3 regions of the Enterobacter cloacae complex sp. IR5418 genome follow, and region 3 is predicted to be linked to each of the others. Evidence: predicted binding sites of a transcription regulator. Region 3 holds the regulator's gene; each other region holds the start of a gene.

Region 1 (9,525 bases), on a different contig from region 3:
ATAGCGACATCCAGATGCGGGAACAGCAGTTCACCTACCTTGTACGCCTCCTCCAGATGCGGATAGCCAGACAGGATAAAGCTGTCGATCCCCAGTTCCACGTACTCATTAATGCGTGCCGCCACGGTAGGACCGTCGCCGACCAGCGCCGTGCCCGCGCCGCCGCGCACCAGACCCACCCCGGCCCACAGGTTCGGGCTGATCTCAAGATTTTCGCGCTTGCCGTTGTGCAGGGAGGCCATCCGGTGCTGGCCCACGGAGTCAGTCTGGGCAAACGCCGCCTGTGCTTTGGCGATGGTGCCGTCGTCCAGATGAGCGATCAGACGGTCGGCGGCTTGCCAGGCCTCGTCGCTGGTTTCGCGGACGATCACGTGCAGGCGAATACCGAAGCGCACCGTACGGCCATGTTCTGCGGCTTTAGCGCGTACCTGGGCAATTTTCTCTTTCACCAGTTCAGGCGGTTCACCCCAGGTCAGATAGAGATCGACCTGTTCGGCGGCCAGATCCTGGGCCACATCCGACGATCCGCCAAAATAGAGCGGCGGGCGCGGCTGCTGTACCGGCGGGAAGTAGAGTTTCGCATCACGAACGTGGATATGTTTTCCTTCGAAGGTAACGGTTTCCCCTTCCAGCAGACGTCGCCAGACGCGGGTAAACTCTGCGGAGGCTTCATAACGCTCGGTATGATCGAGGAAGACGCCGTCGCCCGCCAGCTCCTGCGGATCGCTGCCCGTTACCAGGTTGAACAGCGCACGGCCGTTGGAAAGCCTGTCCAGCGTTGCCGCCTGACGCGCTGCGACGGTTGGCGACACCACGCTCGGGCGCAGGGCTACCAGGAATTTCAGGCGCTGGGTGACGGGGATCATTGACGCGGCAACCAGCCACGCATCCTCACATGAGCGGCCCGTCGGGATCAGCACCCCGGTAAAACCGATGCGGTCTGCTGCCTGGGCGATCTGCTGTAAATAGCCGTGATCAACCGGGCGGGCGCCTTCTTCTGTGCCAAGATAGTGTCCGTCACCGTGGGTGGGTAAAAACCAGAAAAGATTCAGACTCATGATTTTTTTCCTTCAATGCCATCGGGTTGCCAGATGCGTTCGCGAATATTCACCTGCTTTGGAACCAGGCGGTTTTGATAAAAGAGGTCTGCCGTTTGTTGCTGGAGAGCGGCAACGTGGGCATCAACCGGTGCAATGGTGGTGGGTGGTCGGTGATCCAGATAGGTGGCGATCACCGGTTCAGGCAGGCCCATGGTTTTTGCCAGTAGCGTAATGCTCTGCTGACGCTGGCTCTGGGTCAGCGCATCGGCCTGGGTGAAGGTATCCAGCACCTGCTGAATAAAGGCGCCATTTTTTTCAGCGTAAGGACGTGCTGCCAGGTAGAACGAACCGGTCTGCTTCAGGGAGGTGCCGTCTTTCAGCACCCGTACCCCGCCCTGCAACAGTGCGGCGGAGTAGTACGGATCCCAGATAGCCCAGGCATCAACATTTTTTTGCTGAAACGCAGCGCGCGCATCGGCAGGCGTCAGGTAAACGGGCTGGATATCGGTGAATGTAAGGCCGGACTCCTGCAACGCGCGCAGCAGCAGGTTGTGCGAGCTGGAACCTTTCTGGAAAGCAACCTTATGACCTTTAAGATCGGCGACGCTTTTGATCTCGCTGTTTTCCGGCACCAGGATCACCTCTGCCTTCGGCTTGGCTGGCTCAACGCCAACGTAAACCAGATCCGCCCCGGCAGCCTGCGCAAAGATCGGCGGGATATCGCCGGTGCTGCCTAAATCAATACTCCCGACGTTTAAAGCCTCCAGCATCTGTGGTCCGGCAGGGAATTCGACCCACGAGAATGTGGTCTTCGGAAAACGCTTCTCCAGCAACGCATGGCTTTTCGCCAGCACCATGCTGACGCTGCCTTTCTGATAACCGATACGCAGGCTCTCCGGTGCTTTCTCCGTCGCCTGAGCCAGCGACGCCACTGCCAGCAGACCTGCCAGCCCGATACGGGTAATGGTTTTAAACATGCGCCACTCCTTGTGTTTGATAAAATGCCGCTGCATGGCGATCCCGACGATTCAGGGCGTGCCAGAAGGTGTCGAGCGCACTGTCGAGGCGGGTTTGCAGGTTTGGCGTGAAATGCGGTTTATGCTGGTAGTCGATCACCTGTGAGTCGTCAGCGAAGACGCCATGCAGGATCTCCTGCGCTTTCAGCGCGTTCAGTACCGGCTTAAGGGCATAATCCACCGCCAGTAAATGGGCTACCGTACCGCCTGTGGCCAGCGGCAGGACGACTTTACCCTCCAGCGCGCGTTCAGGCAGCAGATCGAGCAGCGTTTTCAGTGCGCCGGAAAAAGAGGCTTTATAAATCGGGGTCGCGACGACCAGCCCGTCAGCACCCTTAAGCTGTTCGATCAGGGTTTTCAGCGTCGGGCTGTCGAAACGGGCGTAGAGCAGATCTTCAGGTGCGAAATTGTGCAAATTCCAGTGGCACACTTCCACATCCAGAGCATTAAGCTTTTCGCGAGCGTATTCCAGCAGAGCGCTGGAGCGAGAGGGGAAGCGGGGGCTTCCGGCCAGAGTAATGACGCGCATGGTTGCTCCTTATAACTAATTGTTTGCTTTTATCTAACATTCATAACAATTTTCAGGAGTGTGACATTGTGTGGTTATTCCACTAAATGATTTATCCTCAGGATGAATGCAGAAAAATGCATAAGAAGCGAACCGATAAGTAAACGATTGCGTTTTACATGGCTTTTTTTGCCACAGGTCAATTCCCTTTCCGGGCGGGATCGCACATAATCCCCTCCCGGTTTGCACACCGGGAATCCAGGAGAGTTCATGTACTACCCCTTCGTTCGTAAAGCCCTTTTCCAGCTCGATCCTGAGCGCGCTCATGAATTTACATTTCAGCAGTTACGCCGTATTACAGGAACGCCTCTGGCCGCGCTGGTGCGTCAAAACGTGCCAGAAAAACCAGTTCAGTGCATGGGCCTGACCTTCAAAAATCCACTGGGCCTGGCGGCCGGTCTGGACAAAAATGGCGAATGTATTGATGCACTCGGTGCGATGGGCTTTGGCTCGATCGAAATCGGGACGGTGACGCCGCGCCCGCAGCCGGGAAATGATAAGCCGCGTCTGTTCCGCATGGTTGAAGCCGAGGGGCTGATCAACCGCATGGGCTTTAATAATCTTGGCGTCGATCATCTGGTGGAGAACGTTAAAAAAGCCCATTTTGATGGCGTGCTGGGTATTAATATTGGCAAAAATAAAGATACGCCGGTTGAGCAGGGTAAAGATGACTATCTGATTTGTATGGAAAAAGTCTATGCCTATGCCGGTTATATCGCGGTGAATATCTCCTCGCCTAACACCCCGGGGCTGCGTTCATTACAATATGGCGAAGCGCTCGACGATCTTCTTAGCGCCATTAAAAATAAACAAACGGCGCTACAGGCGATCCACCAAAAATATGTCCCGGTCGCGGTTAAGATCGCCCCGGATCTTTCGGTTGAAGAATTGATCCAGGTTGCCGACAGTTTAGTTCGCCATAATATTGATGGTGTGATTGCAACCAATACGACACTCGATCGCTCTCTCGTCCAGGGAATGAAAAACTGTGACGAAGCGGGTGGATTAAGCGGCCGTCCGGTACAATTAAAAAGCACCGAAATTATTCGCGCACTCTCCGCGGAATTAAAAGGCCAGCTGCCGATTATTGGCGTGGGTGGCATTGACTCCGTCATCGCTGCACGTGAGAAGATGGCGGCAGGCGCATCGCTGGTGCAAATTTATTCCGGCTTTATTTTTAAAGGGCCGCCGTTGATTAAAGAAATCGTCACGCATATCTAATCTTTTCTCTTAATCAGACAACCAGGGCTTTATTTCCAGCCCTGGTTGTTTTATATTCCGTCATTGTTGCTTATTTAGACATTATAGTCTTTTATTACTGGTGTTATAAGCGAAGCGACAAACAGGACATTTTTAGTACAGGACGTTTAGGGGACGGGAGAGAAACATGCGAATTAAACCTGACGATAACTGGCGCTGGTATTTTTGTGACGAGCATGACCGTATGATGCTCGACTTAGCCAATGGCATGTTGTTTCGCTCTCGTTTTGCGCGCCGAATGTTAACGCCAGACGCGTTTGCTCCTTCAGGCTTTTGCGTTGACGATGCTGCACTCTATTTCTCTTTTGAAGAAAAATGCCGCGAGTTCGATCTCTCCAAAGAACAGCGCGCTGAACTGGTTTTAAATGCGCTGGTGGCGATCCGTTTCCTGAAACCACAAATGCCGAAAAGCTGGCATTTCCTCGCGCACGGCATGAGCTGGACCCCGGCTATCGGCGATGCGGCAAGCGTCAATCTGAGCGATACCGAAGAAGAGGTGAATTTGCTGGTGGTTGAACCCGGTGAAAACGCCGCGCTCTGTTTGCTGGCCCAACCCGGCGTGACCATTGCCGGGCGAGTCATGCAGTTAGGTGATGCCATTAAAGTAATGAATGACAGGCTGAAGCCACAGCTGCGCGTCGATTCCTTCAGCCTTGAACAGGCGGTTTAAGCTTCGAGCTGTACGCTCGTTTTTGGCACGCAGCTACAGCACAGGATCGTGCCGTCATTGCCAATCGCCGATTTCTTCAGGGCACTCACTTCACCCTCGACCAGTTTGATGCGACAGCATCCGCAAATCCCCGCGCGACAGGAATACGGGACGCGAATACCCGCCTGCTCCAGCTGCTCCAGAAGCACCTGCTGATTGTTACCACGGATAACTTTGCCTTCCCAGTGAATATCCACCGCGGAAGCGACGTTGGTCACAACGTCAACCATCTCTTCTTCCTGACCTGCGCCGTACAACCTGGCAGGCCCGCGGGTCAGAATTTCGACCTCATCGCCCACGCGGATCACGCCGCTGGAGCGGGGGATCAGGTTCTGACCGAAGTCGACATCACCGTTATCCTGCGCGGTACGAAATGACTGCAAGGTTTTCAGCGGTTCGCCGGAAGGGTGTTTCTGGCCTTTCTCCGGGCTGACGGTGGTAAAAATACAGCGGCTGCACGGCTTCACGACATCAAAAATAACGCTGCCGATGCGGATCACTTTCCAGGTATCTTCATCCCAGGCATCCGCTCCGGTCACCACCAGATTCGGGCGAAACTGCTCCATCTGCACGCTGGCTTTGCAACGGTTTTGTAAATCACGCAGCGAGGCCTCGCTGGTTAGCAGGAAGGGAAAACCATCCGCGAAGGAGAGAGGAACCGCGTCGTGGCGCTTCACGCGACGGGTCAGCGCAGGTCCCACCCAGCGCAGCTGAACGTTACGGGAGAAAAAGCCGCTCAGCCATTGGTTAATGCTTTCCGGCGCAATACGCGCGGTAAAATGATTGCCCCACACTTCCGTTGGCGCATCAACCGGCGCAAAATCAGCAAAGCGGATCACGACGCTTGAGCCGTCCGGCGCGGTCAAATGCAAACCGTCATGAAGCGGGGAAGGGGTAAAGCGAACCATCTGCGGGAACTGACGAGCGGTGATAAACGTACCGTCAGGCTCGGTGACCATAAAAATACGATCGAAGGCGAATCCGCTCATGTCGGCCAGCGCGTGAGTCACGCCAATACCGCGCATCGATTTCACCGGATGAATAAAAAGCCTGGATAACGTCGCCACTGCACACTCCCGCGAAAGAAAATAAGCCTTCAACTTTATGACATACACGCCATATTAGCTATAATGCGCGACAATTTTCTATGAGTAAAAGTGACGATATGAATTCTCTGTTTGCCAGTACGGCCCGTGGGCTGGAAGAGCTGTTAAAAACTGAACTGGAAGCCCTGGGCGCGAAAGAGTGCCGGGTGGTTCAGGGTGGTGTCCATTTTGAGGGCGACACGCGGCTTATTTACCAGAGCCTGATGTGGAGCCGTCTGGCGTCGCGCATCATGCTGCCGATGAAAGAGTGTAAGGTCTACAGCGATCTTGATCTCTACACTGGCGTACAGATGATCGACTGGACAGAGATCTTCACCCCTGACGCCACCTTTGCGGTGCATTTCAACGGCGTCAACGATGAGATCCGCAACAGCCAGTACGGTGCCCTGCGCGTCAAAGACGCCATTGTGGACTGCTTCACGCGGCGCAATAAGGAACGCCCGAACGTTGATCGTGAAAACCCGGATCTGCGTATTAACGTCTGGCTGAACGGCGACACGGCGAGCATCTCCCTCGATCTGAGCGGTGCCGGTCTGCATCTTCGCGGCTATCGCGATCGCACCGGGATGGCACCGATCAAAGAAACGCTGGCTGCCGCTATCGTGATGCGCTCCGGCTGGCAGCCGGGTACGCCGCTGCTCGATCCGATGTGTGGTTCCGGTACGCTGCTGATTGAAGCCGCGATGCTGGCCACCGACCGTGCGCCAGGACTGCATCGTAGACAGTGGGGCTTCAAAGGCTGGGCACAGCACGATGAAGCTATCTGGAAAGAGGTCAAAGACGACGCGCAGACCCGCGCGCGTAAGGGGCTGGCGGAATACACCTCTCACTTTTACGGTTCAGACAGCGACGCACGTGTGATTGAACGCGCGCGCAGCAACGCCCGTCGCGCCGGTATCGGCGAGCTGGTCACCTTCGAGGTGAAAGACGTGGCCAACCTGACCAACCCGCTGCCAAAAGGCCCGTACGGGACCGTGATCAGCAACCCGCCGTACGGCGAACGTCTGGACAGCGAGCCGGCGCTGATTGCGCTGCACAGCCTGCTGGGGCGCAACATGAAAGCGCAATTCGGCGGCTGGAACCTCTCTCTCTTTAGCGCCTCGCCGGAGCTGCTGAGCTGCCTGCAATTGCGTGCCGATCGCCAGTTCAAAGCGAAAAACGGCCCGCTGGACTGCGTGCAGAAGAACTACCATCTGGCAGAGATTGCAGCAGACAGCAAACCGACTGGCGTGGCGGAAGATTACGCCAACCGCCTGCGCAAAAACCTGAAAAAATTTGAGAAGTGGGCGAAGCAGGAAGGCATCGAATGCTATCGTCTGTACGACGCAGACCTGCCGGAATACAACGTAGCGGTTGACCGCTATGCGGACTGGGTGGTGGTTCAGGAATACGCCCCGCCGAAAACCATCGATGCGCAGAAAGCGCGTCAGCGTATGCTGGATGTCATCGCGGCCACCATCGCCGTACTCGGCATTTCGCCTAACAAGCTGGTGCTGAAAACCCGTGAGCGTCAGAAAGGCAAAAACCAGTATCAGAAGATGGGCGAGAAGGGTGACTTCATCGAAGTGGGCGAATATAACGCGCGCCTGTGGGTTAACCTGACCGACTACCTTGATACCGGCCTGTTCCTCGATCACCGTATCGCCCGCCGTATGCTGGGCCAGATGAGCAAGGGCAAGGACTTCCTGAACCTGTTCTCCTATACCGGCAGCGCCAGCGTCCATGCGGGGCTTGGCGGTGCGCGTAGCACCACCACGGTAGACATGTCCCGGACTTATCTGGAGTGGGCTGAGCGCAACCTGCGTCTTAACGGTTTAACCGGCCGTCAGCATCGCCTGTTACAGGCCGACGTACTGGGCTGGCTGCGTGATACGGATGAGCAGTTCGATCTGATCTTCATCGATCCACCGACCTTCTCTAACTCCAAGCGTATGGAGGATAGCTTTGATGTTCAACGCGATCACCTGCGCCTGATGAACGACCTGAAGCGTCTGCTGCGTAAAGGCGGCACTATTATGTTCTCGAACAACAAGCGCGGATTCCGCATGGATCACGACGGCCTGGCCGAACTGGGACTGAAAGCACAAGAAATCAGCCAAAAAACGCTGTCTCAGGACTTTGCCCGTAACCGTCAAATCCACAACTGCTGGCTGATCTCCGCGGTCTGAAAGGAAAAATAAATGTCTTTAATTAGTATGCACGGCGCGTGGCTCTCTTTCAGTGACTCACCGCTTCTCGATAATGCAGAGCTGCATATCGAAGATAACGAGCGCGTCTGTCTGGTGGGGCGTAACGGCGCAGGTAAATCAACGCTGATGAAAATCCTCAACCGTGAACAGGGGCTGGATGATGGCCGTATTGTTTACGAGCAGGATCTGATCGTCTCTCGTCTGCAACAGGATCCGCCGCGTAACGTCACCGGCAGCGTGTATGATTTCGTGGCCGAAGGGATTTCAGAGCAGGCGGAATACCTCAAACGCTACCACGAGATTTCGCATCTGGTGATGACGGACCCGAGCGACAAGAATCTCAACGAGCTGGCAAAAGTGCAGGAGATGCTCGATCACCACGGCCTGTGGCAGCTGGAAAACCGCATTAACGAAGTGCTGGCCCAGCTTGGCCTGGAAGCGGATATGGAGCTGTCAGCGCTCTCCGGCGGCTGGCTGCGTAAAGCGGCGCTGGGTCGTGCCCTGGTGAGCGGGCCTAAGGTGCTGCTGCTGGACGAACCGACGAACCACCTGGATATCGAAGCGATTGACTGGCTGGAAGGGTTCCTGAAAACCTTTAACGGTACCATTATCTTCATCTCCCACGACCGTTCGTTCATCCGCAACATGGCCACGCGCATTGTCGATCTCGATCGCGGCAAGCTGGTGACCTATCCGGGCGATTACGATACTTATCTGCTGGAGAAAGAAGAGAACCTGCGCGTGGAAGAGCTGCAAAATGCGGAGTTCGACCGCAAGCTGGCGCAGGAAGAGGTATGGATCCGTCAGGGCATCAAGGCGCGCCGTACCCGTAACGAAGGCCGCGTTCGCGCCCTGAAGGCGATGCGCCGCGAACGTAGCGAACGTCGTGAAGTCATGGGTAGCGCCAAAATGCAGGTGGAAGAGGCGTCCCGCTCGGGCAAGATTGTCTTCGAAATGGAGAACGTGAATTATTCGGTCGACGGCAAAGTGCTGGTGAACGATTTCTCCGCTCAGGTGCAGCGCGGCGACAAGATTGCGCTTATCGGTCCGAATGGCTGCGGTAAAACCACGCTGCTGAAACTGATGCTGGGTCAGCTTCAGGCCGACAGCGGTCGTATTCACTGCGGTACTAAACTGGAAGTAGCGTACTTTGACCAGCACCGCGCAGAGCTGGATCCAGACCGTACGGTGATGGATAACCTCGCTGAGGGTAAACAGGAGGTGATGGTTAACGGCAAGCCGCGTCACGTGCTGGGCTACCTACAGGACTTCCTGTTCCACCCGAAACGCGCCATGACGCCGGTGCGCGCGCTGTCCGGGGGAGAACGTAACCGTCTTTTGCTGGCGCGTTTGTTCCTGAAACCCAGTAACTTATTGATTCTGGATGAACCGACTAACGATCTGGATGTCGAAACGCTGGAACTGCTGGAAGAGTTGATTGATGGTTATCAGGGAACCGTGATGCTGGTCAGCCACGATCGTCAGTTTGTCGACAACACCGTGACCGAGTGCTGGATCTTCGAAGGCCAGGGACGCATCGGTCAATATGTAGGCGGCTATCATGACGCGCGTGGGCAGCAATCGCAGTCGCTGGCGCAAAAACAGGCGAAGACCAGACATATCGCTGAACCTGTTGT
Region 2 (9,525 bases), on a different contig from region 3:
TATCCAAAGTTTCGGGCTGTTATGTTTTAATGTGCAACATTCATGGTCTGTTGGAGGCAAAAATGGCATTATTCGCCTCTTACAGCAAAACTGGCATACGACCAGGTTCAGGCAGAAAGGTTATCAATGAGCTGGATTGAACGAATTAAAAGCAACATTACCCCGACGCGTAAAGCGAGCATTCCTGAAGGGGTATGGACGAAGTGTGATAGCTGCGGCCAGGTTCTGTATCGCGCAGAGCTGGAACGCAATCTTGAGGTGTGTCCGAAGTGTGACCACCACATGCGTATGTCGGCGCGCAACCGCCTGCATAGCCTGCTGGACGAAGGTTCTCTGGTAGAACTGGGCAGCGAACTGGAGCCAAAAGATGTGCTCAAGTTCCGCGACTCCAAAAAATACAAAGATCGTCTGGCCTCTGCACAGAAAGAGACCGGCGAGAAAGACGCGCTGATCGTCATGAAAGGCACCCTGCATGAGATGCCAGTGGTTGCCGCCGCGTTTGAGTTCTCCTTCATGGGCGGCTCAATGGGCTCTGTGGTGGGTGCGCGTTTCGTGCGTGCCGTTGAGCAGGCGCTGGAAGACAACTGCCCGCTGATCTGCTTCTCCGCCTCCGGTGGGGCACGTATGCAGGAAGCGCTGATGTCCCTGATGCAGATGGCGAAAACCTCTGCGGCGCTGGCGAAAATGCAGGAGCGCGGTCTGCCGTACATTTCGGTACTGACCGACCCAACTATGGGTGGCGTCTCCGCAAGCTTCGCGATGCTGGGCGACCTGAACATCGCCGAGCCAAAAGCGCTGATCGGCTTTGCCGGTCCTCGCGTTATCGAGCAGACCGTGCGTGAAAAACTGCCGCCGGGCTTCCAGCGCAGTGAGTTCCTCATCGAGAAAGGCGCCATCGATATGATCGTCCGCCGTCCGGAAATGCGCCTCAAACTGGCCAGCATTCTGGCGAAGCTGATGAATCTGCCAGCGCCGAACCCGGACGAGCCGCGCGAAGGCGTGGTGGTACCGGATCAGGAACCCGAGGCCTGATAACTGAAAAGGGCAGGGCCGAATGGCGCTGCCCTTTTGCTTTCTAACCGTTAATGACAACCGGGCATCATGGAAAATAAAAGCATTCCTCAAGCCACGTCGCCCCTGGCCGCGTGGCTTTCTTATCTGGAAAATCTGCACAGTAAAACTATCGACATGGGCCTTGAGCGCGTAAGCCAGGTTGCCGCGCGTCTTGACGTGCTGAAACCCGCGCCTTTCGTGTTTACCGTCGCCGGCACTAACGGTAAAGGCACCACCTGCCGCACGCTGGAATCTGTCCTGATGGCGGCGGGATACAAGGTTGGCGTATACAGCTCGCCGCATCTGGTGCGCTATACCGAGCGCGTGAGGGTGCAGAACACCGAGCTGGCGGAATCGGCCCATACGGCGTCGTTCGCTGCTATTGAAGCTGCGCGCGGGGAAACCTCATTAACCTATTTTGAATACGGCACCCTGTCGGCGCTGTGGCTGTTTAAACAGGCACAACTGGACGTGGTGATCCTGGAAGTGGGGCTGGGCGGGCGTCTGGATGCCACCAATATGGTGGATGCGGATGTCGCCGTCGTCACCAGCATCGCGCTGGATCACACCGACTGGCTGGGTCCGGACCGCGAAAGCATTGGTCGCGAGAAGGCCGGTATTTTCCGCGCCAACAAGCCCGCCGTGGTCGGTGAGCCGGACATGCCGCACACCATTGCTGATGTCGCAAACGAGAAGGGCGCACATCTGCTGCGTCGCGGCGAAGACTGGCAGTATGAGGTGCAGGACAACGGCTGGCGCTTTAGCGACGCCCACGGCGTGCTGGACAACCTGCCGCTGCCGCAGGTGCCACAGCCTAACGCGGCGACCGCGCTGGCGGCACTGCGCGCCAGCGGATTAGCGGTAAGCGAGCAGGCGATCCGTGACGGCATTCAGAACGCACTGCTGCCGGGGCGTTTTCAGATTGTGAGCGAGTCGCCGCGTCTGATTCTGGACGTGGCGCATAACCCGCACGCGGCGGCGTACCTCGCAGGACGTCTCAAATCGTTACCAAAAACCGGGCGCGTGCTGGCGGTTATCGGTATGCTTCATGATAAAGATATTGGCGGTACGCTGGCCTGCATGGAGAGTGTGGTCGATAGCTGGTATTGTGCTCCTCTGGAAGGGCCGCGCGGCGCGACTGCTGAGCAGTTGATGGAACATCTCGGCAAAGGCGAAATCTACAGCAGTGTGGTTTCGGCCTGGCGTGCTGCGATGGCGGAGGCTAAACCAGAAGATACCGTGCTGGTGTGTGGATCATTCCACACGGTGGCACATGTCATGGAAGTGATGGACGCGGGGAGAACCGGTGGCGAGTAAGTTTCAGAACCGTTTAACAGGAACCATTGTGCTGGTCGCGCTCGGGGTGATTATTCTCCCGGGTCTGCTCGACGGGCAGAAAAAGCATTACCAGGATGAATTTGCGGCCATACCGCTGGTACCTAAGCCGGGCGATCGCGAGGAGCCCGACATGCTGCCAGCGGCAACGCAGGCGCTGCCTGCCCAGCCGCCGGAAGGCGCAGCGGAAGAGGTGCGCGCAGGTGATGCAGCCGCGCCGTCGCTCGATCCTTCGCGTCTGGCGACGAACAATAACATCGAGATTGATCCGGTGCCGGTAGAACAGCCTAAGCCTGTTGAGAAGCCAAAACCGGTGGAGAAGCCGCAGCCGAAACCGCAGCGGGATAAAGCGGCCGAGCAACTGGCAGCCGCCTCAGACACGCCACCGCCAGCAAAACAAGACGCGGCACCGACCGGTAAAGCCTACGTTGTTCAGCTCGGTGCGTTGAAAAACGCTGATAAGGTCAATGAGATCGTGAGTAAACTGCGCGGTGCGGGATACCGTGTTTATACTTCACCCACCACGCCGGTGCAGGGTAAAATCACCCGTATCCTTGTAGGGCCGGATGCGTCGAAGGATAAGCTCAAAGGTTCGCTGGGCGAGCTGAAGCAGATCTCCGGGTTGAGCGGTGTGGTGATGAACTACAGCGCGAACTGATAAGATCTACCCCCCTCACCCTAACCCTCTCCCCAGAGGGGCGAGGGAATGGTTTGCTCCCTCTCCCTTGAGGGAGAGGGCTGGGGTGAGGGGGAATGGCAGGCGTCCAAAGAGACGTAATAAGCCAACGGCGTTGAGCATTTTTTCAGCGCCTTTTTTATTTATGCGTGGGAAGGAAATCCCTACGCAAACGTTTTCTTTTTCTGTTAGAATTCGCCCCGAACTGGATGACAGGGCGTTAAATCGTGGGACACATATGGTCTGGATTGATTACGCCATCATTGCGGTGATTGGTTTTTCCTGTCTGGTTAGCCTGATCCGTGGCTTTGTTCGTGAAGCGTTATCGCTGGTAACCTGGGGTTGTGCTTTCTTTGTTGCCAGTCATTACTACACTTACCTGTCTGTCTGGTTCACGGGCTTTGAAGATGAACTGGTCCGAAACGGAATCGCCATCGCGGTGCTGTTTATCGCGACGCTGATTGTCGGCGCTATCGTCAATTACGTGATAGGTCAGCTGGTCGAGAAAACCGGTCTGTCAGGAACGGACAGGGTGCTCGGCATCTGTTTCGGGGCGTTGCGAGGCGTGCTGATTGTGGCCGCGATCCTGTTCTTCCTGGATACCTTTACCGGGTTTTCCAAAAGTGAAGACTGGCAAAAATCGCAGCTCATTCCGGAGTTCAGCTTCATCATCAGATGGTTCTTTGACTATCTGCAAAGCACGTCGAGTTTCTTGCCCAGGGCATAAACCCTGAGATGTGGCTTAACGAGGAAAAGACGAATGTGCGGTATTGTCGGTATCGCCGGTTTCATGCCGGTAAACCAGTCGATTTATGACGCGTTAACGGTGCTTCAGCACCGTGGGCAGGATGCTGCGGGTATCATCACCATTGATGCAAACAACTGCTTCCGTTTACGTAAGGCGAATGGCCTGGTAAACGATGTGTTTGAAGCCCGCCATATGCAGCGTCTGCAAGGTAATATGGGGATCGGTCACGTTCGTTATCCTACTGCTGGCAGTTCCAGCGCCTCTGAGGCTCAGCCTTTTTACGTTAACTCCCCGTATGGCATCACGCTTGCCCACAATGGCAACCTGACCAACGCCCACGAGCTACGTAAAAAGCTGTTTGAAGAGAAACGTCGCCACATTAACACCACCTCTGATTCTGAAATCCTGCTCAATATCTTTGCCAGTGAGCTGGACAACTTCCGCCATTATCCGCTGGAAGCAGACAACATTTTTGCCGCCGTTGCCGCGACTAACCGCCTGATCCGTGGCGCGTACGCTTGCGTAGCGATGATCATCGGTCACGGTATGGTAGCCTTCCGCGATCCAAACGGCATCCGCCCGCTGGTGCTCGGCAAACGTGACCTCGGCGATGGACGCTCCGAGTATATGGTTGCCTCCGAAAGCGTGGCGCTGGATACCCTGGGCTTCGAATTCCTGCGTGATGTCGCGCCAGGCGAAGCGGTCTACATCACTGAGAAGGGCCAGCTGTTTACCCGTCAGTGCGCCGACAACCCGGTGAGCAACCCGTGCCTGTTCGAATACGTTTACTTCGCGCGTCCGGATTCGTTCATCGACAAGATTTCCGTTTACAGTGCGCGCGTGAATATGGGCACCAGGCTGGGCGAGAAGATAGCCCGTGAGTGGGACGATCTCGACATCGACGTGGTGATCCCAATCCCTGAAACCTCCTGTGATATCGCGCTGGAGATTGCCCGCATTCTGGACAAGCCGTACCGTCAGGGCTTCGTGAAGAACCGCTACGTGGGCCGCACCTTTATCATGCCGGGCCAGCAACTGCGTCGTAAATCCGTACGTCGTAAGCTGAACGCTAACCGTGCCGAGTTCCGCGACAAGAACGTGCTGCTGGTGGATGACTCCATCGTGCGCGGCACGACGTCTGAGCAGATCATCGAGATGGCGCGCGAGGCCGGGGCGAAGAAAGTGTATCTTGCCTCCGCAGCCCCAGAAATTCGCTTCCCGAACGTGTACGGCATTGATATGCCAACCGCTAACGAGCTGATTGCGCATGGTCGTGAAGTGGATGAGATTCGCCAGATCATCGGGGCCGACGGCCTGATTTTCCAGGATCTGAACGATCTGATCGACGCGGTGCGCGCCGAGAACCCGGATATTCAGCAGTTCGAATGCTCGGTGTTCAATGGGATCTACGTGACGAAAGACGTTGACCAGCAGTATCTCGACTACCTTGATTCGCTGCGTAACGACGATGCGAAAGCCGTCCAGCTGCAAAACGATCTCGAAAGTTTAGAGATGCACAACGAAGGTTGATGCGCATGCAGGTGAGGGCGCTCGCCCTCACTTGCAACTCCCCGTAAAATCCTGCACAGTCTGCCCTGAAATCAGCAAGGGCGAAAATCATGAAACGACTCATTGTAGGGATCAGCGGTGCCAGCGGCGCGATTTATGGCGTCCGGCTGTTACAGGTGCTGCGTAACGTTCCAGGCGTAGAAACCCATCTGGTGATGAGCCAGGCGGCGCGTCAGACCCTCTCTCTTGAAACCGATCTCTCGCTGCGCGACGTGCAGGCCCTGGCTGACGTTGTCCACGATGCCCGCGATATCGCCGCCAGCATCTCCTCAGGCTCGTTCAAAACGGCCGGTATGGTGATCCTGCCCTGTTCCATTAAAACCCTCTCCGGCATTGTGAACAGTTATACCGACACGCTGGTGACGCGCGCGGCGGATGTGGTGCTGAAAGAGCGTCGGCCGCTGGTGCTCTGCGTGCGGGAAACGCCGCTGCATCTTGGCCATTTGCGCCTGATGACCCAGGCTGCCGAACTGGGAGCCGTGATTATGCCGCCGGTCCCCGCGTTCTATCATCGCCCGCAGTCGCTGGACGATGTCATTAACCAGACCGTTAACCGCGTGCTGGATCAGTTCGATATCGACCTGCCGGAAGATCTCTTTACCCGCTGGCAGGGGGCGTGAAACTGTGCACACACAAGGTGCATGAAAAGACAATTTGCCCTGTTTCAGGGCAAAACTGCAACCGCGATCATATCCTCGACATTTAATTCGCTTTTTCCCTTTTTCTCTTTCCGGTTCGTTCGGCAGACCTGCTATCTTTCACCATTAAGGCAGTATCGCAACGTTTTATTAACATATTTAACGTCGTAGTTTTTATCCGACGACAATGTGGCATAAGACCTGCAAGAGCAGCCTGCAACACAACACACAACATAAACCATAATAAAATCACGGTTCTTGAGGGTAAATGTATGAAGAAGACGGTTCTGGCTCTGTCTTTGCTCGTGGGCTTGAGTGCAGCAGCAGGCAGCTATGCAGCGCTTCCACAGACAGTTCGTATCGGTACAGACGCAACCTATGCGCCATTCTCATCCAAGGATGCGAAAGGCGATTTCGTAGGGTTTGATATCGATCTGGGAAATGAGATGTGCAAACGCATGGAAGTGAAATGCACATGGGTGGGCAGTGACTTTGACGCGCTGATCCCGTCGCTGAAAGCCAAGAAAATTGATGCCATTATCTCTTCTCTCTCCATCACGGAAAAACGTCAGCAGGAGATCGCCTTCTCTGAGAAGCTCTACGCTGCCGATTCACGTCTGATTGCCGCGAAAGGTTCCCCCATCCAGCCGACCATCGACTCGCTGAAAGGCAAGCATGTTGGTGTGCTTCAGGGCTCGACTCAGGAAGGTTACGCGAATGCCAACTGGCGCGAGAAGGGCGTCGATGTGGTTGCCTACCAGAATCAGGATTTGATCTATTCTGACCTGGCGGCAGGCCGTCTGGATGCCGCGTTCCAGGATGAAGTCGCCGCGAGCGAAGGCTTCCTGAAACAACCTGCGGGTAAAGAGTACGCCTTTGCCGGCCCGTCGGTAAAAGACAAAAAGTACTTTGGCGACGGCACCGGTATTGGCCTGCGTAAGGATGATACCGAACTGAAAGCCGCCTTCGACAAAGCGTTTAATGAGCTGCGTAAAGACGGTACCTACGACAAACTGGCGAAGAAATACTTCGATTTCAACGTCTACGGTGATTAATGGCTGAATGATATGCATCGAATTGGTGCATATCAGGCGGAAATGTTCCAGTATGGTGCAGCACATGCACCATACTGGATCGTTGTGTGCATAGTTAAGCATTTAAAATGCAAAAATTCCCGTTCAGAGGCATTAATCTTTGCCTGAATGAGGGGATTAATGGCACATTAACACTACCCCGTCGTCGTAAAAATCTCGTATTAAGACAGTTTGTTGAGGACAGATATGAAAAAACTGGTGTTGTCACTTTCTCTGGTACTGGCCTTTTCCAGCGCCACCGCGGCATTCGCAGCCATTCCGCAGAAAATTCGTATTGGAACTGACCCAACCTATGCACCTTTCGAATCGAAGAATGCGAAGGGGGAACTGGTCGGTTTTGACATTGATCTGGCTAACGAGCTGTGCAAACGCATTAAAGCGCAATGTACCTACGTTGAAAACCCGCTGGATGCGCTGATCCCGTCTCTGAAAGCGAAAAAAATCGACGTGATCATGTCCTCCCTGTCCATCACAGAAAAACGCCAGCAGGAGATTGCCTTTACGGACAAACTCTACGCGGCAGATTCCCGTCTGGTGGTAGCGAAATCCTCTGACATTCAGCCAACCCTTGAATCTCTGAAAGGCAAACGCGTGGGCGTGTTGCAGGGGACTACGCAGGAAACCTACGGCAACGAGCACTGGGCACCTAAAGGGATTGAAATTGTCTCTTACCAGGGTCAGGAAAACATCTACGCAGACCTTACGGCAGGCCGTATTGACGCGGCATTCCAAGATGAAGTGGCGGCAAGCGAAGGCTTCCTGAAACAGCCTGTGGGAAAAGATTACAAATTCGGCGGTCCATCCATTAAGGATGAAAAACTCTTTGGCGTCGGCACCGGTATGGGCCTGCGTAAAGAAGACAATGAACTGCGTGAAGCCCTGAACAAAGCGTTCGCCGAAATGCGCGCGGATGGCACCTACGACAAGCTGGCGAAAAAGTACTTCGATTTTAATGTTTACGGCGGCTAATCGCCCCGTCTGATAACGTGCGGCCCCTCCCGTTTCGGGAGGGGAAAAGACACGGTTCCACCACTCACGAGACGACAGGGCACGCGGTATGCTGTACGGATTTTCTGGCGTTATTTTACAGGGCGCGCTTGTCACCCTTGAGCTGGCTATCAGCTCCGTGGTGCTGGCGGTGCTGATAGGCCTGGCGGGCGCGGGGGCAAAATTATCCGCCAACAGACCGCTGGCGCTGATATTTGAAGGCTATACCACGCTGATTCGCGGCGTTCCTGACCTGGTGCTGATGCTGCTGATCTTTTACGGTCTGCAAATCGCACTGAATGGCGTGACGGATGCCATCGGCATGGATCAGATCGATATCGACCCCATGGTGGCCGGTATTATTACCCTTGGCTTTATCTACGGCGCCTACTTTACAGAGACCTTCCGCGGCGCTTACATGGCCGTGCCGAAGGGGCACATTGAAGCGGCGACCGCCTACGGTTTTACCTCTTCACAAACGTTTCGCCGGATCATGTTCCCGGCCATGATGCGCTACGCGCTGCCGGGTATCGGTAACAACTGGCAGGTTATTCTCAAGGCAACGGCGCTGGTCTCTCTGCTGGGGCTGGAAGATGTGGTGAAGGCCACCCAGCTGGCAGGTAAAAGCACCTGGGAGCCGTTCTATTTTGCGGTGGTCTGCGGTGTGATCTATCTGGTCTTTACGACCGTCTCCAATGGTGTGCTGCTTCTGCTCGAACGTCGCTACTCCGTGGGTGTGAAGAGGGCTGACCTGTGATTGAGATTATTCAGGAGTACTGGAAATCCCTGCTGTGGACGGATGGCTACCGCTTTACCGGCGTGGCGATCACGCTCTGGCTGCTGATTTCCTCGGTGGTAATGGGCGGCATTCTGGCGGTGTTTCTCGCCATCGGTCGCGTGTCGAACAACAAATTTATCCAGTTCCCGATCTGGCTGTTCACCTACGTGTTTCGCGGTACGCCGCTGTACGTGCAGCTGCTGGTGTTCTATTCGGGGATGTACACGCTGGAGATCGTGAAAGGCACCGAGATGCTCAACGCGTTCTTCCGCAGCGGTCTGAACTGTACGGTGCTGGCGCTGACCCTCAATACCTGCGCCTACACCACTGAGATCTTCGCCGGGGCCATTCGTTCCGTGCCGCACGGTGAGATTGAGGCGGCGCGCGCGTACGGCTTCTCCTCCGTGAAGCTTTACCGCTGTATTATTCTGCCTTCAGCGCTGCGTATTGCACTGCCGGCGTACAGCAATGAAGTGATTTTAATGCTGCATTCCACGGCGCTGGCGTTTACCGCCACGGTACCGGATCTGTTAAAGATTGCCCGCGATATTAACTCTGCCACCTACCAGCCGTTTACGGCGTTTGGCATTGCGGCAGTGCTCTATTTGATCATTTCTTACGTTCTGATCAGCCTGTTCCGTAAGGCT
Region 3 (9,525 bases):
TAAGCAAAACGCTCACCACAGGCGGACAGCGCCTGAACCGCTTGCGCGGAGAAGCCGCAGCTTGGCAGCTTCGGAGAACCTTTCATGTACAGGAGAATCGGGTTTTCAGCGATCTGGCGCTGAATTTTTTCAATAGTGGTGCTCATGTCTTGCTTCCTTTAACTTCTGTTACGGCATCAGTCTGACATTGTAGCGGGTCAGGCCGACATCGGAAAATAACATTTTTGTCACGTCTAATGATTTTATCGTTTATTGCATAAAGTTGCATTGCTAATGACGTTTATCGCCAGACGCGGCGCGGTTTTGCTTAAGGAGCGACCAGGAGTGCTTCACAACGGTGAATTTTTTTGCACTTGCTAACGAAACACGCGTTTTGAATGAAAAATGCTATTAACTTCTTCTGATTTTATGGATTAGAATCGACAGGTTTTGTAAATCTTACGCGGGTATGCATTGTGGCCTGCACTTATCAGGGGACTGCCCAGTGGCGCGGATAACTAAAATCTCGATGACGCTCTGTGCTTTACTGTTTACCACACTCTCATTGACGCCAGCGGCGAACGCCTCTGAACAGGCGCGGCATTCTGCCGTACAAAAAACGCATCTGGCAAAAAGCACAGAACGTAAGAAAAAAACCACCAGTAAGACAGTTAAGAAAAAAACAACCGCTCAGACCAAAAAGACCGCCTCCAGCAAAAGTAAAACTCTCCGTTCCGGCACGCACAAAACCACCCGCAAAACCGCCAGCCTGGTTAACGAAAAATGCACCGTTCGCAAAGGCCATAAAACGAAATGCGCTAAAGTGACGAAGCTGGCTGACGTGCATAAAGCGCGCATGCAGAAAGCGCAAAAAACGGCGATGAATAAACTGATGGGGCAAATTGGTAAACCGTATCGCTGGGGTGGCACCTCTCCCCGCACTGGTTTCGACTGTAGTGGGCTGGTCTATTATGCCTATAAAGATCTGGTGAAGTTCCGCATTCCGCGCACCGCCAATGAGATGTACCATCTGCGCGACGCTGCGCCTGTAAACCGTGGCGAACTGCAAAATGGCGATCTGGTGTTCTTCCGCACCCAGGGTCGCGGCACGGCCGATCACGTTGGGGTATATGTGGGTAACGGTAAATTTATCCAGTCACCGCGCAGCGGCCAGGACATTCAGATCACCTCCCTCAGCGAAGATTACTGGGTGCGCCACTATGTGGGTGCGCGCCGCGTAATGACGCCAAAAACCATCCGCTAATCCCTGCCCTGCCGCCTCCGTGGCAGGGTAAGTTCCTCTTTTGCATACCCTTTCAATTTGCTATTCTGTCCTTGTTGTCTGTAGGGTTATTGGCAACGTATAAAACTATAAGGAGAGAAGCAATGTCGTTCGAATTACCTGCACTACCGTATGCAAAAGACGCCCTGGCCCCGCATATTTCTGCGGAAACCCTGGAGTACCATTACGGCAAGCATCACCAGACCTATGTCACCAACCTGAATAATCTGATCAAAGGTACCGATTTCGAAGGCAAAACGCTGGAAGAGATCGTGCGCAGTTCAGACGGTGGCGTATTCAACAATGCCGCTCAGGTGTGGAACCACACCTTCTACTGGCACTGCCTGGCACCGAATGCAGGCGGGGAACCTACCGGTGATCTGGCCGCAGCGATTAACGCCGCGTTCGGCAGCTTCGCGGATTTCAAAGCGAAGTTTACAGACGCCGCCGTTAAAAACTTTGGCTCCGGCTGGACCTGGCTGGTAAAAGAAGCCGATGGCAAACTGGCTATCGTATCCACCTCGAATGCGGGTACCCCTCTGACCACCCGCGCAACGCCGCTGATGACCGTGGACGTATGGGAACACGCCTATTACATTGATTACCGTAATGCGCGCCCGAACTACCTGGAACACTTCTGGGCACTGGTAAACTGGGAATTTGTTGCGAAGAACTTCGCCGCGTAAGAGACACGCAGAAGGGGCAGCCCTTCTGCGTTTTTGTTTATTCCGCCGTACACACCGCTTCAGGCTGTTTACGACCAGACATCATCACCAGCAGCAGTCCGAGTGCGGCAATGATTGCCCCCATCACCGGCACGAAGCTGTAACCCAAACCACCGGAGATCACCGCCCCGCCCGCTGCGGCCCCCAGCGCATTGCCCAGGTTAAACGCGCCGATATTAACGGACGAAGAAAGCCCCGGCGCTTCGTGCGCGACGCGCATCACGCGCATCTGCAACGGTGGCACGACGGCAAAGGTTGCGGCGCCCCACACCACCATGGCAATCGCAGCGCCCACTTCGTTACGCGCCAGCCACGGAATAGCGACCATGATGACAATCAGCAGGGTTAAGAAGCCTTTCAACGTCCCGCTGACGGAGCGGTCGGCAAATTTCCCGCCGAGATAGTTGCCAATCGAAAAACCGACGCCAATCAGCACCAGCATCGCGGTAACATAGAGTGGCGTTGCGTGGGTAATATCGTGCAGCACCGGGGAGATATAGGTATAAAGGGTGAACATCGCCCCCGCCCCCAGCACCGTGGTGAGCAGCGCGGAGAGCACCTGGGGACGCATCAGCACCGCCAGCTCCTTACGCACTTCCGGACGTTCTCCGGCACTCCCCTTTGGCAAAGAGAAGAACAGCGCGACCATGGCGACCACGCCCAGCACCGCGGTGGCGAGGAAAGACATACGCCAGCCGATGGCTTCTCCCAGCCAGGTGGCTGCCGGAACGCCGCCGATATTAGCGATCGTCAGGCCCATAAACATGGTGGCGACCGCACTGGCCTGCTTATGTTTTGGCACCACGCTGGCAGCAACAACCGAGCCCAGTCCGAAGAAGGCGCCATGGTTGAGGCTGGTCAGAATACGGGAAAGCATCAGCGTGGTGTAATCCGGCGAAATTGCGGAAAGCACATTTCCGAGAGTAAAAATTGCCATCAGGAAAATCAGCGCATTGCGGCGCGCACGGTGCGAAAGCAGCAGCGTCATCAGCGGCGCGCCCACCATCACGCCGATCGCGTAGGCGCTGATTAACATACCGGCCGCAGGGATAGAGACGTCCACCCCCCGGGCGATAACAGGCAGTAACCCCATTGGGGAAAATTCAGTGGTGCCAATCCCAAAAGCGCCAATCGCCAGGGCCAGCAGGGGAAAATTGATTTTCATGAATGAACTCCGGATGCCGTGTCCTGACACGACACAGAACTAAGAAGTCAAAAGCATGACATCAATCACAAAAAATGAGAAGTTAACATTTTGGCAAAAGATTTTTGCCGGAGAAGGAACAGTTGCAGAAAGAGAGGGAGAAGCGTCTCCCCCTGTGTAAATCAGTGCAGCGCAGCCGTTAATCCACCGGCGACGATAAGAGCAAGAACAACAATGGTGGTAAACAGCGAAAACTTCAGATCGGTACTCATCAATTTTTCTCCTTTTATTCACCCTACGAAAAGTGAGCTTGCTCATTTTTACACAGTTCAGGTCAAAAATCTTCCAGGATTTAAACGGATATCCACTTTACCTCTTCCCCTTTTCATCAAGATAGGACAAAATTCCACGCTAAATTTATTAGCGTACCGGCCACTGACCCCCTCCTGACGTCCTGTGTCGTTTTCCCGGCGTGTCGCAACTCATGTTTGCGTAATAAGGGTGAGAGAAGGCAAACGTTTACCTTCATATTTTTCAGGAGCTTAGGATATGGTCTGGAGTGACATTTAATGGCAACAATTAAAGACGTAGCAAAACGCGCAAACGTTTCCACTACAACCGTATCACATGTTATTAACAAAACGCGTTTTGTCGCTGAAGAAACACGTAATGCCGTCTGGGCGGCAATCAAAGAACTGCACTACTCGCCGAGTGCGGTCGCCCGTAGCCTGAAGGTTAATCACACCAAATCGATTGGCCTGCTGGCCACCAGCAGTGAAGCGGCCTACTTTGCTGAAATCATCGAAGCCGTAGAAAAAAACTGCTTCCAGAAAGGCTATACCCTGATTCTGGGCAACGCGTGGAACAACATTGAAAAACAGCGCGCTTACCTGTCGATGATGGCGCAAAAGCGCGTGGACGGTCTGCTGGTCATGTGCTCTGAATACCCGGAGTCGGTCCTTTCCATGCTGGAAGAGTATCGCCACATTCCAATGGTGGTGATGGACTGGGGCGAAGCCCGCGCAGACTTCACCGACTCCGTGATTGATAACGCCTTTGAAGGCGGTTACATGGCGGGGCGTTACCTGGTAGAGCGTGGTCACCGTGAGATTGGCGTGATCCCGGGGCCGCTGGAGCGTAACACCGGTGCTGGCCGTCTGGCCGGTTTCATGAAAGCGATGGAAGAGGCGCTGATCACCGTACCGGAAAACTGGATTGTTCAGGGCGACTTTGAGCCGGAGTCGGGCTATCGCGCCATGCAGCAGATCGTCTCCCAGCCACATCGCCCTACCGCGGTGTTCTGCGGCGGCGACATCATGGCGATGGGCGCGCTCTGCGCGGCAGATGAACTCGGCCTGCGCGTCCCGCAGGACATCTCGGTGATTGGCTATGACAACGTGCGCAACGCCCGCTTCTTTACCCCGGCGCTGACCACCATTCACCAGCCAAAAGATTCGCTGGGTGAAACGGCCTTCAATATGCTGATGGACAGGATCGTCAACAAGCGTGAACAGTCCCAGTCCATTGAAGTCCATCCGCGCCTGATTGAACGCCGTTCCGTTGCGGACGGTCCGTTCCGCGACTACCGTCGTTAATCCTTTTACGGGGTCAGCTATGCTGGCCCCCGTAACCACTCCCGGTTCAGCGTTTCGCTGTCACCCAGATAATCCAGCAGCCAGGCCATGGCGGGTGAGACGTCGTTTTGCTGCCACGTCAGACAGCACGCAGCATCCGGGAAGGGATTTTCCAGCGTCAGCGCCACCCACTCCCCCGCGTCGATGCGCGGACGCGCAAAATGCACCGGCACCATGCCAACACACAGCCCCGCGCTCAGACAGGTGGCTGACGACTCCCAGTCCGGCGCGACCACGCGGCGCTGATTATCCAGCAGCCAGGTAATGCGCTTGGGCAGCGAACGGGAAGTATCTTCCAGCACCAGCGAAGGCCAGTTGCGCAAGGTGTCATCGCTCAACGGCCCTTCCAGCGCCGCCAGCGGGTGATCGCGCGCGACTACGCAGGTCCAGCTCAGCATGCCCATGTCGCGAAACGCGTAGCGCCCACCAACCGGGATCGCCTGGGTTGCACCAATCGCCATCTCTGCCCTGCCGTCCGCCAGCGCGTCCCAGACGCCGTTGAACACTTCCTGCGATACACGCAGTTCGACGTCGGAAAAATGACGATAAAAATCGACGATCATCTGCCGGGTCCGTTCCGGCTTAACGATATTATCTACCGCGATTGAGAGATGCCCGCGCCAGCCGTTGGCGATCTGCTGACACTGCTCGCGGGTGATCTGCATTTTTTTGATAACAGACCGCCCTTCTTTCAAAAACCACGCTCCGGCAGGCGTGAGTTCTACATCGCGATGACGCCGCTCAAACAGCGGGACCGCCAGCCATGCTTCAAGCTGACGCACCGTATAGCTGATAGCCGAAGGAACGCGATGCAGCTCCTGGGCGGCACCGGTGAAGCTGCCGTTACGCGCCACGGCATCGACCACTTCAAGGGAATAATCTGACCACATCTTTTGCCTGCAAAATTTTTGAATGGACCCGCCAAATATTAGCGTTTCACAAGCCGCTTTGCACTCCCTACACTCTGCGCCAACGTACACCTGCCTCCTCAGGAGAATAAACAGTGCAACCCAGGAAAGGATTTTTAGTCTGGCTCGGCGGCTTAAGCGTGCTGGGCTTTTTGGCGACCGATATGTATCTGCCCGCGTTCGCCGCGATGCAGGAAGATTTGCAAACCCCTGCCGCCGCCATCAGCGCCAGTTTAAGCTTGTTCCTTGCCGGCTTTGCTTTTGCGCAATTGCTGTGGGGGCCGCTCTCGGATCGTTTTGGCCGTAAACCTGTCCTGTTGCTGGGGCTGGCGATTTTTGCCGTAGGCTGTCTGGGTATGCTGTGGGTCCGCGATGCCGCCTGGCTACTGGCGCTGCGCTTTATTCAGGCGGTCGGCGTCTGTGCCGCAGCGGTCACCTGGCAGGCGCTGGTGACCGATTATTATCCGGCCTCGCGCACTAACCGCATTTTCGCCACCATTATGCCGCTGGTTGGCCTGTCACCGGCCCTCGCCCCGCTGCTGGGCAGCTGGATCCTGGCGCATTTCGACTGGCAGGCCATTTTTGCCACGCTCTTTGCCATCACGCTGGTGCTCATGCTGCCCGCAATCGGGCTTAAACCAGCACATAAAAAAGAGACACATCCGGACGCGAAGCCCATTACTTTTACCACCTTACTGCGGGCAAAAGCCTATCGCGGTAACGTGCTGATTTATGCCGCCTGCTCTGCCAGCTTCTTTGCCTGGCTGACCGGTTCGCCGTTCATTCTGCATGATATGGGCTACAGCCCGGCGGCTATCGGCCTGAGCTACGTTCCACAGACCATCGCCTTCCTGGTGGGCGGTTATGGCTGTCGCGCCGCACTGCAAAAATGGGATGGCCAGCAGATGCTGCCCTGGTTACTGGTGCTGTATGCGTTAAGCGTGATTGCGACCTGGGGCGTAGGCTTTATTCCTGGCGCCGGGCTGGCAGAAATTTTGATTCCGTTCTGCGTCATGGCGATCGCGAACGGGGCCATCTACCCTATCGTTGTGGCCCAGGCGTTGCGTCCTTTCCCGCAGGCGACAGGCCGCGCTGCCGCGCTGCAAAATACCTTGCAACTTGGCCTGTGTTTCCTGGCCAGCCTCGTGGTCTCTGCGCTGATTGCCACACCGCTGCTCACCACTACCAGCGTGATGCTGGTTACCGTTGCGCTGGCAGGGCTGGGCTATCGCATGCAATCCTCTGCCCATCGCGCGCAGACAGAAACGTCGCACGCCTGATTGCATGGGAAATTATGTTAATAACCAGTGATTAGGTTGCTAACAATTTTCTGTTGAATCACCAAATTTTGCGGCCTATACTGAATTTGGTTCGATTAAATACGATAAATATTAAGTGTTAACGGGAGCCGGAGTGCTCCCGTTTTACCATGGAAGGCATTTCGGCAAGGGTCATCTCCCTTCCTCTGTTCTACGTCGGATATTAGCCTCACGGGCATTTACCGTGAGATTTCTCACAAACCAAAAAAGCGTCTACGCTGTTTTAAGGTTCTGATCACAGCAAGGTGATGGAGAAGCTATGAGTTCATCGTGTATAGAAGAAGTCAGCGTTCCGGACGATAACTGGTCCAGGATCGTCAGTGAACTGTTGGGACGTGCGGGCATTACGATTAATGGCGCATCCCCCTCCGATCCCCAGATCAAACATCCCGATTTTTTCAAACGCGTGTTACAGGAGGGATCGTTAGGGCTGGGTGAAAGCTATATGGACGGCTGGTGGGAGTGTGAGCGGCTGGATATGTTCTTCTCCAGCGTATTACGCGCCGGTCTTGAAAAACAGCTCCCTCGTCATTTCAAAGATACGTTACGTATCGCCTCCGCCCGCCTGTTCAATCTGCAAAGTAAAAAAAGGGCGTGGATCGTCGGTAAAGAGCATTATGACCTGGGCAACGATCTGTTCAGCCGTATGCTCGATCCTTTAATGCAGTACTCCTGCGGATACTGGAAAAAAGCGACCACCCTGGAAGAGGCGCAGCAGGACAAACTGCAACTGATCTGCGATAAATTGCAGTTACAGCCCGGTATGCGGGTGCTGGACATCGGCTGTGGCTGGGGTGGTCTTGCCTGGTTTATGGCGAAACATTTCGGCGTCAGCGTCGTCGGTGTCACCATTTCGGCTGAACAGCAGAAGATGGCGCAGGAACGCTGTCTGGGTCTGGATGTTGATATTCGGCTTCAGGACTACCGCGACCTGAACGAGCAGTTCGACCGCATTGTTTCCGTAGGCATGTTCGAGCACGTGGGGCCGAAGAACTACAAGACCTACTTCGAGGTTGCCGATCGTAACCTGAAGCCTGACGGAATTTTTCTGCTACACACCATCGGCTCTAAGCGCACCGATAACAATGTGGATCCCTGGATCAACAAATATATCTTCCCGAATGGCTGTTTACCCTCTGTTCGCCAGATAGCGAACGCCAGCGAACCGCATTTTATTGTGGAAGACTGGCATAACTTCGGTGCAGATTACGACACGACTTTGATGGCCTGGCATGAACGTTTCCAGGCTGCATGGCCTGAAATCGCCGACAACTATTCGGAACGATTCAAACGGATGTTTAGCTATTATCTCAATGCTTGTGCGGGCGCATTCCGCGCACGGGATATACAGCTATGGCAGGTGGTGTTTAGTCGTGGTATTGAACACGGTTTGCGTGTGGCCCGCTGAAAAATTAACCCCGGTTACCCGGGGTTATTTTTTATTCTTCTTCCACGGCCTTTATTATCGCCGCCTCTTTCGCCGCCAGCACGCGCTCAACGGTATCCACGACCGCCTGGGTCTGCGGATCGATTTCGATATTCACGCGCTGCCCCAGTTTTTTTGCGCCGAGCGTGGTACGTTGCAGCGTTTCAGGAATTAAATGCACGCAAAAACGCGTTGGCGTCACTTCACCGACGGTCAGACTAATCCCATCGATGCCAATAAATCCTTTATACAGGATGTATTTCATTAATGACGGATCCTGCACCTTAAACCAGATTTGACGGTTATTTTCCGAGGTGACGATTTTCGCCACTTCTGCGGTGGTCATAATATGGCCCGACATCAGGTGCCCGCCAATCTCATCGCTGAATTTCGCCGCCCGTTCAACGTTGACGATGTCCCCTACCACCAGCTCACCCAGGTTAGTGATGCGCAGCGTCTCTTTCATTAAATCGAAACTGATCTGGTTACCGTTAATTTCAGTCACCGTCAGGCAGCAACCGTTATGCGCTATCGACGCCCCGGTTTCAATGCCGTCGAGCATATATTCAGGCAGCTCAACCACGTGAGTACGGAAATTCGGTTTTTCATCAATGGACACCACTTTGGCTGTGCCCTGCACAATACCAGTAAACATGCTTACAGCTCCTGTTCATTCCGAACGGCGATGACACCGTATAATCCCACCACAATAACAGTTGAAAAAACAGGTTGCCAGTGATGCTCAATTTCTGGCGATTTTTTCACTAGATAATTAGTTAAACCCCGCTACAATAGCTGGCATCCCTCTGTTTTTTCTTCTTGCTGCCAGTTACGGCGGCCTTTTTAGTCTCTCAAATAACTACAATACAAAGGTGTTCACGTGCAGAAGTATATGATCGAAGCGCGTCAGTTATTGGCACTGGCAATACCGGTGATCGTCGCGCAGGTAGCCCAAACCGCAATGGGATTTGTGGATACGGTAATGGCCGGTGGTTACAGCGCCACTGATATGGCCGCCGTGGCGATCGGAACCTCAATCTGGCTCCCGGCCATTCTTTTTGGTCACGGCCTGCTGCTGGCGCTGACGCCTGTCATTGCACAGCTTAAC

What was found. Region 3 encodes PurR, which represses purine synthesis genes. Its sites were predicted from a motif close to CANGCAAACGTTTGCNTG; they were not measured.
Region 1: the regulator PurR is predicted to act here: its motif matches at 2,722-2,739, upstream of pyrD (quinone-dependent dihydroorotate dehydrogenase).
Region 2: the regulator PurR is predicted to act here: its motif matches at 3,230-3,247, upstream of cvpA (colicin V production protein).

What each region holds. Positions count from the first base shown of each region.
Region 1 is NZ_JBMKHS010000012.1:63,484-73,008, reverse strand. It holds gene ssuD (FMNH2-dependent alkanesulfonate monooxygenase) at 1-1,058, opposite strand, end outside; gene ACOTX7_RS11885 (sulfonate ABC transporter substrate-binding protein) at 1,055-2,017, opposite strand; gene ssuE (NADPH-dependent FMN reductase) at 2,010-2,585, opposite strand; gene pyrD (quinone-dependent dihydroorotate dehydrogenase) at 2,835-3,845, shown strand; gene zapC (cell division protein ZapC) at 4,012-4,554, shown strand; gene ACOTX7_RS11865 (YcbX family protein) at 4,551-5,660, opposite strand; gene rlmKL (bifunctional 23S rRNA (guanine(2069)-N(7))-methyltransferase RlmK/23S rRNA (guanine(2445)-N(2))-methyltransferase RlmL) at 5,759-7,867, shown strand; gene ACOTX7_RS11855 (ABC transporter ATP-binding protein) at 7,880-9,525, shown strand, end outside.
Region 2 is NZ_JBMKHS010000001.1:139,346-148,870, reverse strand. It holds gene accD (acetyl-CoA carboxylase, carboxyltransferase subunit beta) at 127-1,032, shown strand; gene folC (bifunctional tetrahydrofolate synthase/dihydrofolate synthase) at 1,102-2,370, shown strand; gene dedD (cell division protein DedD) at 2,360-3,046, shown strand; gene cvpA (colicin V production protein) at 3,303-3,791, shown strand; gene purF (amidophosphoribosyltransferase) at 3,825-5,342, shown strand; gene ACOTX7_RS00640 (UbiX family flavin prenyltransferase) at 5,432-6,001, shown strand; gene argT (lysine/arginine/ornithine ABC transporter substrate-binding protein ArgT) at 6,292-7,074, shown strand; gene hisJ (histidine ABC transporter substrate-binding protein HisJ) at 7,300-8,082, shown strand; gene ACOTX7_RS00625 (histidine ABC transporter permease HisQ) at 8,171-8,857, shown strand; gene ACOTX7_RS00620 (ABC transporter permease) at 8,854-9,525, shown strand, end outside.
Region 3 is NZ_JBMKHS010000047.1:10,899-20,423, forward strand. It holds gene grxD (monothiol glutaredoxin 4) at 1-146, opposite strand, end outside; gene ACOTX7_RS21965 (C40 family peptidase) at 485-1,243, shown strand; gene sodB (superoxide dismutase [Fe]) at 1,366-1,947, shown strand; gene ACOTX7_RS21975 (MFS transporter) at 1,985-3,151, opposite strand; gene ACOTX7_RS21980 (YnhF family membrane protein) at 3,313-3,402, opposite strand; gene purR (HTH-type transcriptional repressor PurR) at 3,700-4,725, shown strand; gene punR (DNA-binding transcriptional activator PunR) at 4,743-5,654, opposite strand; gene punC (purine nucleoside transporter PunC) at 5,768-6,952, shown strand; gene cfa (cyclopropane fatty acyl phospholipid synthase) at 7,251-8,399, shown strand; gene ACOTX7_RS22005 (riboflavin synthase) at 8,431-9,072, opposite strand; gene mdtK (MATE family efflux transporter) at 9,298-9,525, shown strand, end outside.